4 regions of the Paenibacillus sp. FSL E2-8871 genome follow, and region 4 is predicted to be linked to each of the others. Evidence: predicted binding sites of a transcription regulator. Region 4 holds the regulator's gene; each other region holds the start of a gene.
What was found. The regulator Rex, encoded in region 4, represses fermentation and respiration genes when NADH is low (regulators of the CRP and FNR family bind a similar motif). The targets are predictions, from matches to a motif close to TTGTGAAATATTTCACAA.
Positions count from the first base shown of each region.

Region 1: nirB (nitrite reductase large subunit NirB) is a predicted target of Rex. The motif match lies at 2,042-2,059, and genes of this name have one in related genera.
Region 2: NYE25_RS10465 (polymer-forming cytoskeletal protein) is a predicted target of Rex. The motif match lies at 1,939-1,956, and genes of this name have one in related genera.
Region 3: NYE25_RS19270 (formate/nitrite transporter family protein) is a predicted target of Rex. The motif match lies at 1,964-1,981, and genes of this name have one in related genera.

Region 1 covers NZ_JBBOBV010000001.1:2,744,840-2,748,056, forward strand. Annotated here, with positions in the region: gene nirB (nitrite reductase large subunit NirB) at 1-1,935, opposite strand, end outside; gene NYE25_RS12650 (hypothetical protein) at 2,154-2,864, opposite strand.
Region 2 covers NZ_JBBOBV010000001.1:2,267,835-2,271,051, reverse strand. Annotated here, with positions in the region: gene NYE25_RS10475 (MFS transporter) at 1-742, opposite strand, end outside; gene NYE25_RS10470 (LacI family DNA-binding transcriptional regulator) at 792-1,703, opposite strand; gene NYE25_RS10465 (polymer-forming cytoskeletal protein) at 2,015-2,566, shown strand; gene NYE25_RS10460 (hypothetical protein) at 2,705-2,950, shown strand; gene NYE25_RS10455 (histidine phosphatase family protein) at 3,015-3,217, opposite strand, start outside.
Region 3 covers NZ_JBBOBV010000001.1:4,235,641-4,238,857, forward strand. Annotated here, with positions in the region: gene NYE25_RS19265 (MFS transporter) at 1-598, opposite strand, end outside; gene NYE25_RS19270 (formate/nitrite transporter family protein) at 1,032-1,859, opposite strand; gene NYE25_RS19275 (FAD-dependent oxidoreductase) at 2,135-3,217, opposite strand, start outside.
Region 4 covers NZ_JBBOBV010000001.1:2,439,281-2,442,497, forward strand. Annotated here, with positions in the region: gene NYE25_RS11210 (amidohydrolase) at 1-917, opposite strand, end outside; gene NYE25_RS11215 (redox-sensing transcriptional repressor Rex) at 904-1,557, opposite strand; gene dinG (ATP-dependent DNA helicase DinG) at 1,689-3,217, opposite strand, start outside.

The DNA of each region.
Region 1 (3,217 bases), 310 kb from region 4:
GCGGCAGAACTGGGAGCCCACACAAGTCTTAACCGTACGCAGGGATTTGGCATAACCGTAGCCGGAAGGCATATCCAGCTCTTCCCATACCTTAGGCAAATCTTCCTTCTTCACACCGATTAGATCCAGGCGTTGCCCTCCAGTTACCTTCACTACTTTCACATCATATTTAAGGGAGACATCGGCGATTTTCTTCAAATCCTCCGGCGTTGTTACCCCACCATACATGCGAGGTATCACGGTGTAGGTTCCATCTTTTTGAATATTCGCACCCATTCTTTCATTTACAAATCGGGATTCTTTCTCATCTTGATGGGTATCAGGGTTCATCATCCCTAGATAATAGTTAATCGCCGGACGACACTTAGAGCAGCCTTCCTCTTGTTTCCAACCGAGTACATTCATGACCTCTTTTGTTGTTTTAAGACCTTTAGCTGTAATTTCAGCAACAATTTCATCACGGCTAAGCGTTGTGCACCCACAAATACCTTGCTTAGCAGCTTGCTGGAAACTGTCACCTAAGACAAATTGCAGGATTTGTTCTACTACGGGTTTACAACCACCACAAGAGCGAGTAGCGCCAGTGCATGCTTTGATCTCATCCACAGTAGTAAAACCATGTTCAGTAACAGCATCTACGATCGCTTTTTTAGTTACACCATTGCAGCCGCAGACAATTTCTTCGTCCGCCATTGCTTCCACGGATGTGCTCTTCTTAGCTCCGCCACCGCAGCAGCCTGTTCCCATAACCTCCGTATAAATCTCATCGGTCATTACTGCGCCTTGTTTTACTAACTTTTGAAGATTCGCGGACTCCGTCACATCACCGAATAAGACCGCACCGACAATCACATTATTTTTGAGCAAAATTTTCTTATAAGTTTTCTTCCATTCATCTTTGCTTGAGATCACAGTGTGTTCAGTAGAATCCAAAAACTCACCTGCAGAAAATACATCCACCCCAGATATTTTAAGCTTCGTGGAAACAATCGAACCTTCATAAGGCTTGGTATCGCTACCACATAAATGTTTAGCTAGAACCATGCCTTGTTCAAATAGTGGAGCCACCAGTCCGTAACACATACCGCGATGCTCAGCACATTCGCCGATGGAATATACATTCTGCATGGAAGTTTGCAAATAATCATCCACCACGATCCCACGATTTACGGAGATTCCGCTATGTTTTGCCAATGTCACGTTCGGTTTGATTCCAACAGCCATTACCACAAAATCTGCAGCAAGCGTACTGCCATCACTAAAACGCAATCCACTTACTCTCTGTTCCCCGCTCAATTCTACCGTTTGTTTGCCCATAGCAAATTTCACGCCTTGACGCTCCAGCTCAGCTTGCAGCATCGAGGAGGCATTCCGATCAAGCTGACGCTCCATCAGATCTTCCATCAAATGAACTACGGTAACATCCATACCAAGGTTCACAAGACCTTTTGCCGCTTCCAACCCAAGCAAACCTCCGCCGATAACAGCTGCTTTGCTGTATTGTTTGGCCGCTGCCAGCATCGCATCACAGTCTGAAATGTCCCGGAATCCTACAACGCCCTCTTTATCACTGCCAGGTACAGGTAAAATAAACGAATTCGAGCCTGTCGCAATAATTACCTTGTCGTAGGGGACTATCATCCCACTATCCGTAACAACTTGCTTCGAGCCTTCATCAATTCGTGTGACCGTTGTTCCCGTGTGTAGAGTTATATTATTGTCTTCATACCAATTCCAGTCGTTTAGGATGATATCATTAAGGCTCTTACTTCCTTCAAGAACATAAGACAACATGATCCGATTGTAATTGGGGTGAGGTTCACTTCCAAAAACCGTGATGTCATAAGCTCCACCCAGCTTCAATATCTGCTCAATCGTACCTATGCCTGCCATACCGTTGCCGACTAATACTAGTTTTTCTCTTATCGTTGTCATGGTTAGGTGCCTCCTCAAGCTTATGAATACCTGATCAATTTCTCTTCTACATATTGGAATTATACGGTTCAAATTCAAGTCGTCATTGTGATTGCAGTCACTTCAATTGTGAATATTTTCACACTTTAGTGTACTGATAATTGTTAGATATCTTTTCCACATAAAAAGCCAGATTAACGATTCTGAACAACCGTTGATCTGGCTTAATGTACGATTTTTTAGCGTAAAGTCAATAAAATCTCCAATTCATCTTGAGCCCTGAGCTTCATATCCATTCCATCATCGAGTAGTTGTTTTCCGTTCACCTTCAGCTTCCATTCTTCATTACTAAGAGGAGTATAATCGTCGACGGAAAGCACCTTTTTATTGTCATCGGCCAACTGTACGCTACTACAGCTTTTGAGCAGATCTCTTACAGTTAAATCCTCTTCAAATAACATAATATACGTATGATGCAAGTCTACTTCTACACTCCCACCGTTCAAGGTCAGCCTTACAGTTTGAAGTGGTGCTTGATGGTCCTTCGACTTCGCGGTGAAGACTAGCTGTGAATCATACCCTACAGTATTATTCCAATCCGCATTCCCAATGATTTGACCGCCCATCTGAAGCTCCCAAACCATTCCCGCCTCTAGCGAAAAATCCTTTACCGAAACAATGCTTGAGTTATCCTCAGCAAATGTGGCAACATTACTACCTTTCAGTAGCTCCATGATCGATATTCCATTTCTATAACTCCCACTAAGTAACCTATCTGATGGTTTAGTAAGCAGTTCATTATCTCCAACCCTTATCGATATTGTCGGTCCCTCTGATCCTGCCACACCATTATTAGCATTACTATTGCCGTCATTGTTAGTAGAGCATCCACCTATTATGAATACAATGACTAATCCTAACATCAATTTCCACAAAGATCGCATGGGCATCCTGGCACCGCCTTGTCCCGCCTAATGACCATATAGCGTCTCAGGCTTGTAAAGTTATGTATACTGTCTTTTTAAGGATAACTTAAACAAGCCATGTTCTCAAATAAGTAATAATAAGCTTACTTCTCAGTACCTTTAATTATCTCCCCAATGATATTAAAAATTGGCAAAAAACTTTGAAAGCTAACCTTTATTCCCCTCTTTTTGCTCATTCGGCGCTATCTCGTAGTCCGCGTTTAAGCATCCTTCCGCCAACCTGCCTGCCATCCATCCATCAATCGATCTTACCCATATTTTTCACGATCATTTCTTCTACCTTTTTCAACGGAGTTATCCGCTTTTCTGTACATTCT
Region 2 (3,217 bases), 170 kb from region 4:
TAGGAAGCATGATGATTATTGCTCGGGCGAAGGGGTATCTCCAAATATAACGAACGCCATCCGCAAGATCCTGTGTGAATTTTCTTTCTTCTTTAGGTCCGGTATTCACTCGGTTTGGGAGTGGAAGGGAGCGGACAGCAAGAACTAGTAGAAAGGAAACGAAAAATGTAGCTCCATCAAATAATATGGCATCTGCCGCTCCAAAACTTGCTACAAAAATACCTCCAGCCGAATACCCAATCGTCCTACAGATGTTCTCCGACAGGTTCAGAATCCCGACTGCTTTTTGCACATGTTCTTTTCCAACTACAGTGGTAATTGAAGCTTGATACGCAGGGGATTGGAATAATGCTGAGACTGTCGTAAGTCCCGTTAATATGGCCACGATAATGAATGATGTAGAAGACATGGAAATGGTCAGAGCAAGCGTAACTGCTAGACCGCAGCTTATCAAATCAGTGATTAACATAATGGTTCTGCGATTGATCCTGTCTGCGAGTGTGCCTCCTATCGATCCGAGTAAAGAACTGAGCAATAGATTGATTATCGTAATAATGGCAATCATTTTAGCGCTTCCGGTCGTCTGAAGTACCCATAAACTTAAAGCAATGCTGTGAAAGGTATTTCCAAACAAAGAAATGGAATAGGAGCTGAGTAGCAGCATAAATCTCCGGTTTCCCCAAAGGGTTGGATAGGATTGAGCGGTGGTGGATGCATGTTTTGCTAATACAGGATCTGTCATGGGTAACTCTCCTCTCGACTTAAACGCTTAAGTGAATATCGAAAAAAAATTAATCAACAAAATAACGATTATTCTCTTGTTTGGAGTAGTCAGGACGATGTAACAACTCCTGCATTAGTTCAAAAGCAGTGGCTGATTTATCCCCAGTGAATATGAATTTCTGAACGTCTTCTCCAAGCATTTCTGGGCAATTACAGGTACATAGAACAGAAAGACGTGCGAATACCCCGGATTTTTCAACACAACTTCCGATAAACTCATTAATAACTATGGCCTCTTTGTAGATCCCCTCCGATAAGATTGTATTCAATTCTTCCATATTTTGAACTTTGAATATTGCTTTCTCAGGTAAAGGAAGACTATCTTGGATAAAGTTAGTGAGCAGGGAGTTATTGAAGCTCTCCATAATTAAACAAACCTGTGAAAGATCCTCCGGCATTACCTTCCGTAGAGCTGAACGATAATTGTAAAGAACTTGCTTAAACAGCTTATCTTCAATCATGCTGTCGATCAAAATCAAGGGGATACCTTCTACAAAATGTTTGGAAATCGAATAGAAGGATTCATCGTGCACATCGATCAGAAAGACGGCTTCGAGCTTTCTTTCAACGATGATATTCAGAGAAGGATGGTCAGTACCAAGAGAATATAGCAGCGTATGATATCCGGCATCCGTTAAACGCTGTTCCAAAGCACGAATAAAGGTGAATTGGGCATAGAGTTTCCAAGGTGGCATATAAGCAGAATTATGGACAAGTACCCCTACTAATCCCGTTTTTTTATTGGCAAGCGAACGGGCTGCTAGATTAGGAATGTAATGAAGTTCTTCGGCAAGTGACAGAATTTGATTGCGGGTCTTCTCAGGAATGGTTTGGTTATCGACGCGGTTCAGAACATAGCTTACAGTCGCAACGGAGACATTAGCTTGTAGCGCGATGTCTTTCATTGTAGTCTTTTTCACCAGTAAACTTCTCCCTTGCTGAGATATTTATTTCCAAATATTATCATTAACACTTGAAAAGAGTCAACGATTGACTTTATACCAAGAAGCAAATGATGCTTGTGTTCATTTTTATAATTTGGGTAAATAGATATAAGAAGCTAAATCAGTCAGCGAGAAGAGGTGTGACTCATGGGAACGAATCTTAGTCGGGAAGAGAGCGCGCTGTGAAACCGCTTTAGATATTGACACAAATTTGTGAAATTATTCACTTAATTATTAAGGATTTTAATATATAATTAATTCATAATCAAAATTAGGGGGAATCGAAAATGAGACTATTTAAAATGATTTTAGTGGCTGGGGTTTCGGTAGCAGTATTGGCAGGTTGTGGAGCAAATGAGGATAAAGCAAACAATTCGGCGGCAACTTCAGCTCCGGCTGCTGAGCAGACAGATGCTGTCACTACAGCTTCGATCGTGAATCAAGCAGATGCGTTTACTAAGGCTGTTAGCAAAGATGGAAACTGGATTGTTGCGATTCTAAATGATGTAACGATTTCTGATGAGGTTGTTGTAGCTGGAGAATTCCGTAATAAAGGAGCCGCAGATGGCGACATCTACCGTAAGATTGCCCTTTATTCGCAAGATGCTGATCACAAGATCACTGCTACTTATACACTAACCGTACCAAAGTTTACAGTACAAAGTGAGAATTTGAAAGTTGAAGGCGGAACGATTAAAGGCGATGTTTATGTAGAAGCGAAAGGCTTTACTCTGCCTGAAACCGCCACTATTGATGGTAACCTCTATTTCGCAAGCGAAGATCTGAAAACATCAGCTGTTATTGATGGAAAAGTGACTGGAACAACAGAAGTTAAATAATTTCGTAATCAACTTATACAGTAGAAGCCAATCCATAGACTATGGGTTGGCTTTTTTCTTTTTGTGATTATGTGATCTTCAGTTGATTTTCTTAATATTGAACTTATAATATTACTACCACTACTAGGAGGAACACATATGTCTAAGGAGTATTCACGCACATATATCGAAAGTGTAAAGCTTGAAATGTTAAATAGATTGGGACTTAAGCAAGTGTTCTTTAAGGAGCAAATAGGTGACGGCCTGATTTTTGAAGCGGTTGGTTTTGATAAAGGGAGCAAGCATCGTTTTTGTGTTAGACCGAAGACGAAAACAATTGACGAATTTATTTCAGGAAAATGGATGAAGGTCCGCAGCTTTACAATCAAAAGTGTGGAAATTTAAAATTGAAGTCTAAAAAGGGAACCCCATTTAAATCGGAGTTTCCTTTTTTATTTTTGAGAAGGATTCATTGATAATGTGAAGTATCGCCGTACAGATCGATAGTTGTATTGTTGTCAGTTAGGGTTACTTTACACAATGCTGTAGAGAGAATATCCGGTAGTTCCCCTAATTCCTGCAATGATTTATTGAGAAAATGAGCCATAATGACTTTCAGGGTCATCCGATGCGTGACAATAAGTACCTCATGTCCTTCATTATCGTTAATGA
Region 3 (3,217 bases), 1.8 Mb from region 4:
TCTGGTGTTCTGCGACCTCCTGTGAAGAATCTCCTCCGACTTTCTTGAGATATACAAAAAAGAATACCGCAAATACCGCTGAAGTTACGCCGTTCATCACAAAGCTGAGCATATAAGAAATATCGGCCAAAAAACCACTTAACGCCGTACCCAGTGCTACACCAATATTATTGGCGACATAAATAACATTAAACAACTCTCCGCGCTGCTTCGTAAAACGAAAGCCGATAAATGCCTGAATCGCAGGTAAGGACAGTGAATTAAAGAGCCCTACCAGTCCCATCGCGACCATAAATAACGTCCAGTTGTTACTTGCTGCCGGCAAAGTGAACAGAGCAAGTGCATTCATGCCCAGCGCTCCAACAATCAGCCGGTTAACGCCTACCTTATGATAGAGTGAGCCCCCGAGTAGTTGACCCACAATTCCTCCAACTGATTGAATAAGAATCACTAATCCAGCATCCGACATGCTGCGTCCAAGCTCATCAAAAACATACATTGTAACCAATGGCCACATCAGTGCACTACCCGTTGCATTAATAAGACTAGCAATTAAAAATATCTTAACTTCTTTAGGATAATTCTGTAAAAACTTCATAAGTAGTGTACATCCCCTGTAATATATGTGTCATTATTCCATCCAGTATTATCCCAAAACAGGGTTCAGGGCAAGCGGACGCATTGACGTGCTATCGTGATAAAGTCTCAGTATACTTTACCTCTTATTTAGGACTAACTTCTGCCGTAGCTGAGAAAAAAGTAGCACCTTTCACGTCCGCATTCCTCCCTATTTCTATTATCTATTTATATTTTATAGTTGCCGCTGTCGTCCGTAAAGTAGACTAAACAATAATGAAGTGTTTCGTTATTACAAAGTCGGGGTAATAGAGCCTAGAAACACTCCCCCTTTTAAAATTCGCTGTGCATCCGAATTCGTTCCCCCGAGCTCGGATACATCACGGCGGATTTTATTTGTCTATACAGCAAAAAGCACCCCTCAACTATTCTAAGGAGTGCTCTATAAGATAGGTTTAGGCGTGTTTTTTTACACCGCTGCCGGACATGCTGTCCACGGACTGAATAGATGCAGGCTCTTTGCGCAGGTAAGCCATCCAATAAGCTGCCGCAACAAAGATCGCACCGCCCGTCAAGTTTCCTAGCCATACCGGAACAAAATTGTTGAAGTACTCTCCCCATGAAAAATAACCTTCAAAAATAGCTGCCGGAATTAAGAACATGTTGGCTACAACGTGCTGGAAGCCGATAGCTACAAAAGCCATCGTTGGGAACCAGATACCGAGGATTTTGCCACTGAAGTTATCTGCTCCATAGGAGAGCCATACCGCCAAAGCTACAAGCCAGTTACAACCGATACCGGAAACAAATGCCGGCAAGAAGTCTGCCTCAAGCTTATGTCCTGCCATCTCCACTAATTTTTCCAAATACACACCGTCAGAGGTTAAACCCACCACGTGACCGAAAAAGTAAGCTACAAACAAAGCTCCCGCTAGATTGCTCAGGGTAATCAATACGAGATTCTTAACCACTTCCCAGAAGGATATCTTCTTCGCCATAAAAGCAAGTGGCACAGCCATCATATTGCCTGTCAGCAGTTCTCCCCCTGCAAGCAGTACTAGAATCAATCCAACAGGGAAGACAGCTGCCCCAATAAAGTTAGCGATGGATCCCCATTCATGTGGTGCGCCAGCAATGACGCGAATATCCAGTAAAAATCCGAGCGCGATAAACGCTCCTCCCAAAAAGCCCAGAATTAGTACGGTGCTTAAAGGATTGTGCGCCTTTTTTATGCCGTTCTCGACCGTGACTGCGGCAATCTGCTGCGGTTTATTATAAGCCATGATTCCTATCCCCTTCATCTATTTACTTAAAATTTGTTCCTTTACGACCATTGTAGCGTGTCATAAAACACATTAACGTGATAATTATCACTTAATGAAAAACTAAGTGAAACTTTTCACTGACATGTCAAATTTAACGAAGCGCATCCATAATTACATTTGTAAGAACAGGCTCCATATTATTTTAAAGGTAAATAGTACCAGCTTCAATCACAAAAAACCGGAGCCATATATGGCTCCGGTTTACCCAACTTTATTGTTCACAGGCATATAAATTATACGGTTACTGCCTCTTTACTTGGTACTGATGCCGGTAGCGATTCGAGGCCTACTGTATTCAGGAAGTTCCAAGGCTTGTTGTAATGAGGTTGGAAGAAGAAATCGATAAAGGCAAGCTGATCGATTGTCATTTTATTTTGAATACATACAGATACTGTGTTGATCGATTGCGTCAAGTCCGTCTTGGACAAGATTTGCGCTCCGAGAATGCGGCGTGTGGCGCGATCAAATACCACTTTTAATTGCACCTGCTCGAAGGTTGGCATAAATTCTGGACGGTAGTTGTCAATAATCATGGTAGTTTCTACGTCCATTCCTTCAGCCTTAGCCCCTTCTTCAGTAAGACCGGTAGCAGCGATATTATCTTCATAAATCTTAATGCCCGAAGTCCCTTGAGTACCCATATAAGGAATCGTCTCTTTCACTAAGTTACGTGCGACCAAAGTGCCCATCCGTACTGCATTGGTTGCCAGTGGAATATAAGCGTGCTTACCCGTAGGGTTGTAATGAATCGCGCAGCTGTCACCAGCGGCATACACATCTGGGCAACTAGTCTGCATATAATCATTGACCAGAATTGCGCCATTTGGCAGCATATCCACTTGACCTTTTAACAGCTCAGTATTCGGACGGAAGCCGATGCAGAGAATTACAAGATCCGCCTCATGTTCCCCTTCGCTTGTGATAACCTTGGTAACTTTACCACCTTCACCAGCAAAAGAACTTACCTTCTCATTCAGCGCTAATTTAATACCATGATCCTTAAAGGATTGTTCGATCGGCGCAGTAAACTCTGGGTCCAAATATTTATTCAAAATACGATCTTCGCCATCAATCAGCGTAACTTGCTTTCCGTTCATTTGGAAGGCTTCCACCAACTCAACGCCGATATATCCAGCGCCTACGACTGTGATTTTATTCGCTTGTTTAGCTTTTTCTATAATGGTATTGGAATGATCATAGTTCTTGCAAAGCAAGACGCCTTCCAGCTCAATCCCTTCGAGCTTCGGTACAATCGGCCATGATCCCGTAGTCATAATCAGCTTATCATAGGTATCGTCAAACTCCTGTCCGGTTAC
Region 4 (3,217 bases):
CTTGCCGCACCATCTGTACCCAGTGACACCTTCACACCAGCCTTTAGAAGATCCGTAACCCGAGCCACTCCACTAGCCAGTTTCAGATTACTTCCTGGGTTATGAGACACGCCTACATCATGACGAGCCAGTATCTCGATCTCTTCATCATTCAAATGAACGCCATGAGCAACAATAGACGGACGAGTGAACATTCCAAGCTTCTCTAAATGCGCTACAGGCCGAAGTCCGTAATCCACCACATTCTGCTCCACTTCGCGTTTGGTCTCGGACATATGGGTATGCATCGGTAAATCCAAATCATGTGCCGCTTGTACAAACTTAACAAAGAAGTCCGGTGGGCAAGTATATGGGGCGTGTGGCGAGATCATCGTCGTAATTCTGCCGCCAGCCTTACCATGCCAATTTCGTGCAAAAGAAATCGCTTCCGCAAGCTTGTGATTTTGTACTTCCTCTGGGCATAATCCGATTACGCCTCTCATCAGTACGGAACGGATGCCTGATAATTCGACCACCTCTGCTACTCGGTCCATATGATCATACATATCCAAGAAGGTTGTAGTACCACCTTTTAGCATTTCCAGTACCGACAAGGAGGTTCCCCAGTATACATCTTCTCCAGTGAATTTCGCTTCCATTGGCCACATCTTCTCTTGAAGCCACACCTGAAGTGCTAAATCATCTCCATAACCACGAAGCAATGACATTGCGGCATGGCCATGTGTGTTTACCAGACCTGGCATAAACAGCAGACGACTGCCATCAACAACTTGCACATCATCTTCCATTAAAGGCTCTTCTTTTCCTATGTAAGTGATCAAATCATCTTCAATAGTCATGTATCCGCTCAGAACCGGCTCATCCGTTCCCGGAATAAGAAAACGCCCGCCCTTAATAATCGTTTTACTGCTCTTCATTTCCGCTTTCTTCCTTTCCGTCTTTCAAATAATAAGCAAGGCTTTGCAAATCCGTTGTAAAATCGGCAGCATGAACACGGATATTCGATGGTGTTTTTAGAATCACTGGTGCAAAATTCAAAATCGCCTCAATGCCAGACTCAATGAGAATATCTGCTACATTCTGCGCTTCTGAATCAGGCACAGTAATTATCCCAATTCGAATACCTTGCTCACGAACCGTCTGACCAAGCTCCTCCATCGGTTGAACGGTAAGAGAGTTGATTTTCCGCCCTACCTTAGGTGCATAGGAGTCAAATATAGCGGTAATCTTCATAGTATCTTTCAGATAAGCATTGTAATTAGATAATGCATGTCCAAGGTTACCAGCACCTACTAAAGCCACATTCAATTGTTGATCCAGCTTCAGAATATGACGGATTTTTTCAATAAGATAAGTTACGTCATACCCGATACCTTTTCTACCAAAGTCTCCAAAATAAGCTAAATCTTTACGAATTTGAGCAGGATTTAAATCAAGTTTTTGTCCTAGTTCTTGTGAGGAAACGGTTAATATTTCACGTTTCTGGAGATCATTCAAGAAACGCAAGTACACAGGAAGTCTGCGAACAACGGCTTCTGATATTTTATCCGATTTCATAATTTACCTCCTAATTTAAGTGATATTCTGTTCAAATCCTATCGAAATATCTGCACCTCGTCTCAAGGAAGAGCGGTATTCTTATACCGCCCTTCCTTGTAGAGTGATTAATAAGATCGATGACGTTCTTTTCAAGAAACGCCTCCGTCTTCCAACCACTCCGCTATACGAGGAACCATTTGATCCGTAAGCATATGCTCCATTTTCGGGCCAGGCAACGAATAGAGGAAATACTTCCCATAGTGAGATTCTATCACCCTTGTGTCATACACAATAACAATACCCCGATCTTGCGCTGTCCGTACCAGCCTCCCAAATCCTTGCTTGAAGCGAATAACCGCCTGAGGAACAGACAACTTCATGAACGGATTCTTTTTCTGGGCTTGTAATAACTCAGACTTCGCTTCCGCTAGAGGGTGGTTTGGCGGTTGAAATGGGAGCCTCACGATGGCCAAGCATGTTAATGCTTCACCTGGAATATCTACACCCTCCCAAAAGCTGCTTGTTCCTAATAGTACAGAAGCTGCACTGTCCTGAAAACGGCGGATCAGCTTGCTACGGCTGCCCCCCTCCACGCCTTGACCTAGCACCGTGATCTCTTGTGAGGCTAGAGCCTCTTTCAGAGGATCGTAAACCTGGCGTAGCATCTTGTAAGAAGTAAACAGGACAAGCATCCGCCCACGTGTTGTAATAGCTGCTTCTGCTAGTGACTGTACGAGTGTATCGACAAATCGGGCATCGCCTACACTCCCCTTCACACTAGGGAAATCCCGCGGAATAACTAACAGCGCCTGCTCCCGATACTTAAAGGGAGAAGGCAGGAGTGATGTCATCAGACGCCCCTCTTCCGCAGCTTCATTAAGTCCGAGATTATCAATCATAAACTGGAAAGATTTATCGACAGAGAGTGTCGCCGAAGTTAGCACGATACTTTTCTTCTTGTCGAAAAACAGCTCCTTAAGCTGAGTACTAACATCAACAGGAACGGCATACAGCTGTAGCGATTTACTGCGATAATTTCCATTCGCCTCCAGCCAATATACTACATTCTCATCATTTAATCCCATAAAAAACCGTACTTGCTCACGTATAGAAGCTAAATCCTTAAATAAGCCGCTAATATCGGTAACTAGACTATCTGAGGAAGATTGACCTTCTTGATCTCGCATCTCATTAAGCATTTTATCACCTTTACGGATAATTTCGCTTAATGTCAGATTCATAGTATTCTCTAAAGCAACCAATTCATCCCAATCTTTCGGTTTACGGGTAGGAAGTAGCCGCATGACTAACTGGCCGGCTTCTCCCGCCGCTGCATCGCTACGTTCCGGCAAGAGGCTGAATAGTTTATCACTAAGCAGATCCCAGGTTTCTTTTACGGTAAGCAGGTCCGGATAGATTCTATCGATCACTCCGCTCCATTCAGAAGCTTCCTCACTGCCTGATGACTGAAGCATTTGGCGAAGTGTAGGAAGTTGGCCATTTCGACTATCCTTATAAAGACGCGATAATGTATGTGCCACCGTGAAATGCTTCATATGCATGCCTAAATGCTTGCCAGCCACGTCCTCCAGATGATGGGCCTCATCTATTACAAGATGTTCATAAGCGGGAAGTAGTTGATGCCCAGCCTTAACATCAGCGAAAAGCTTAGAGTGGT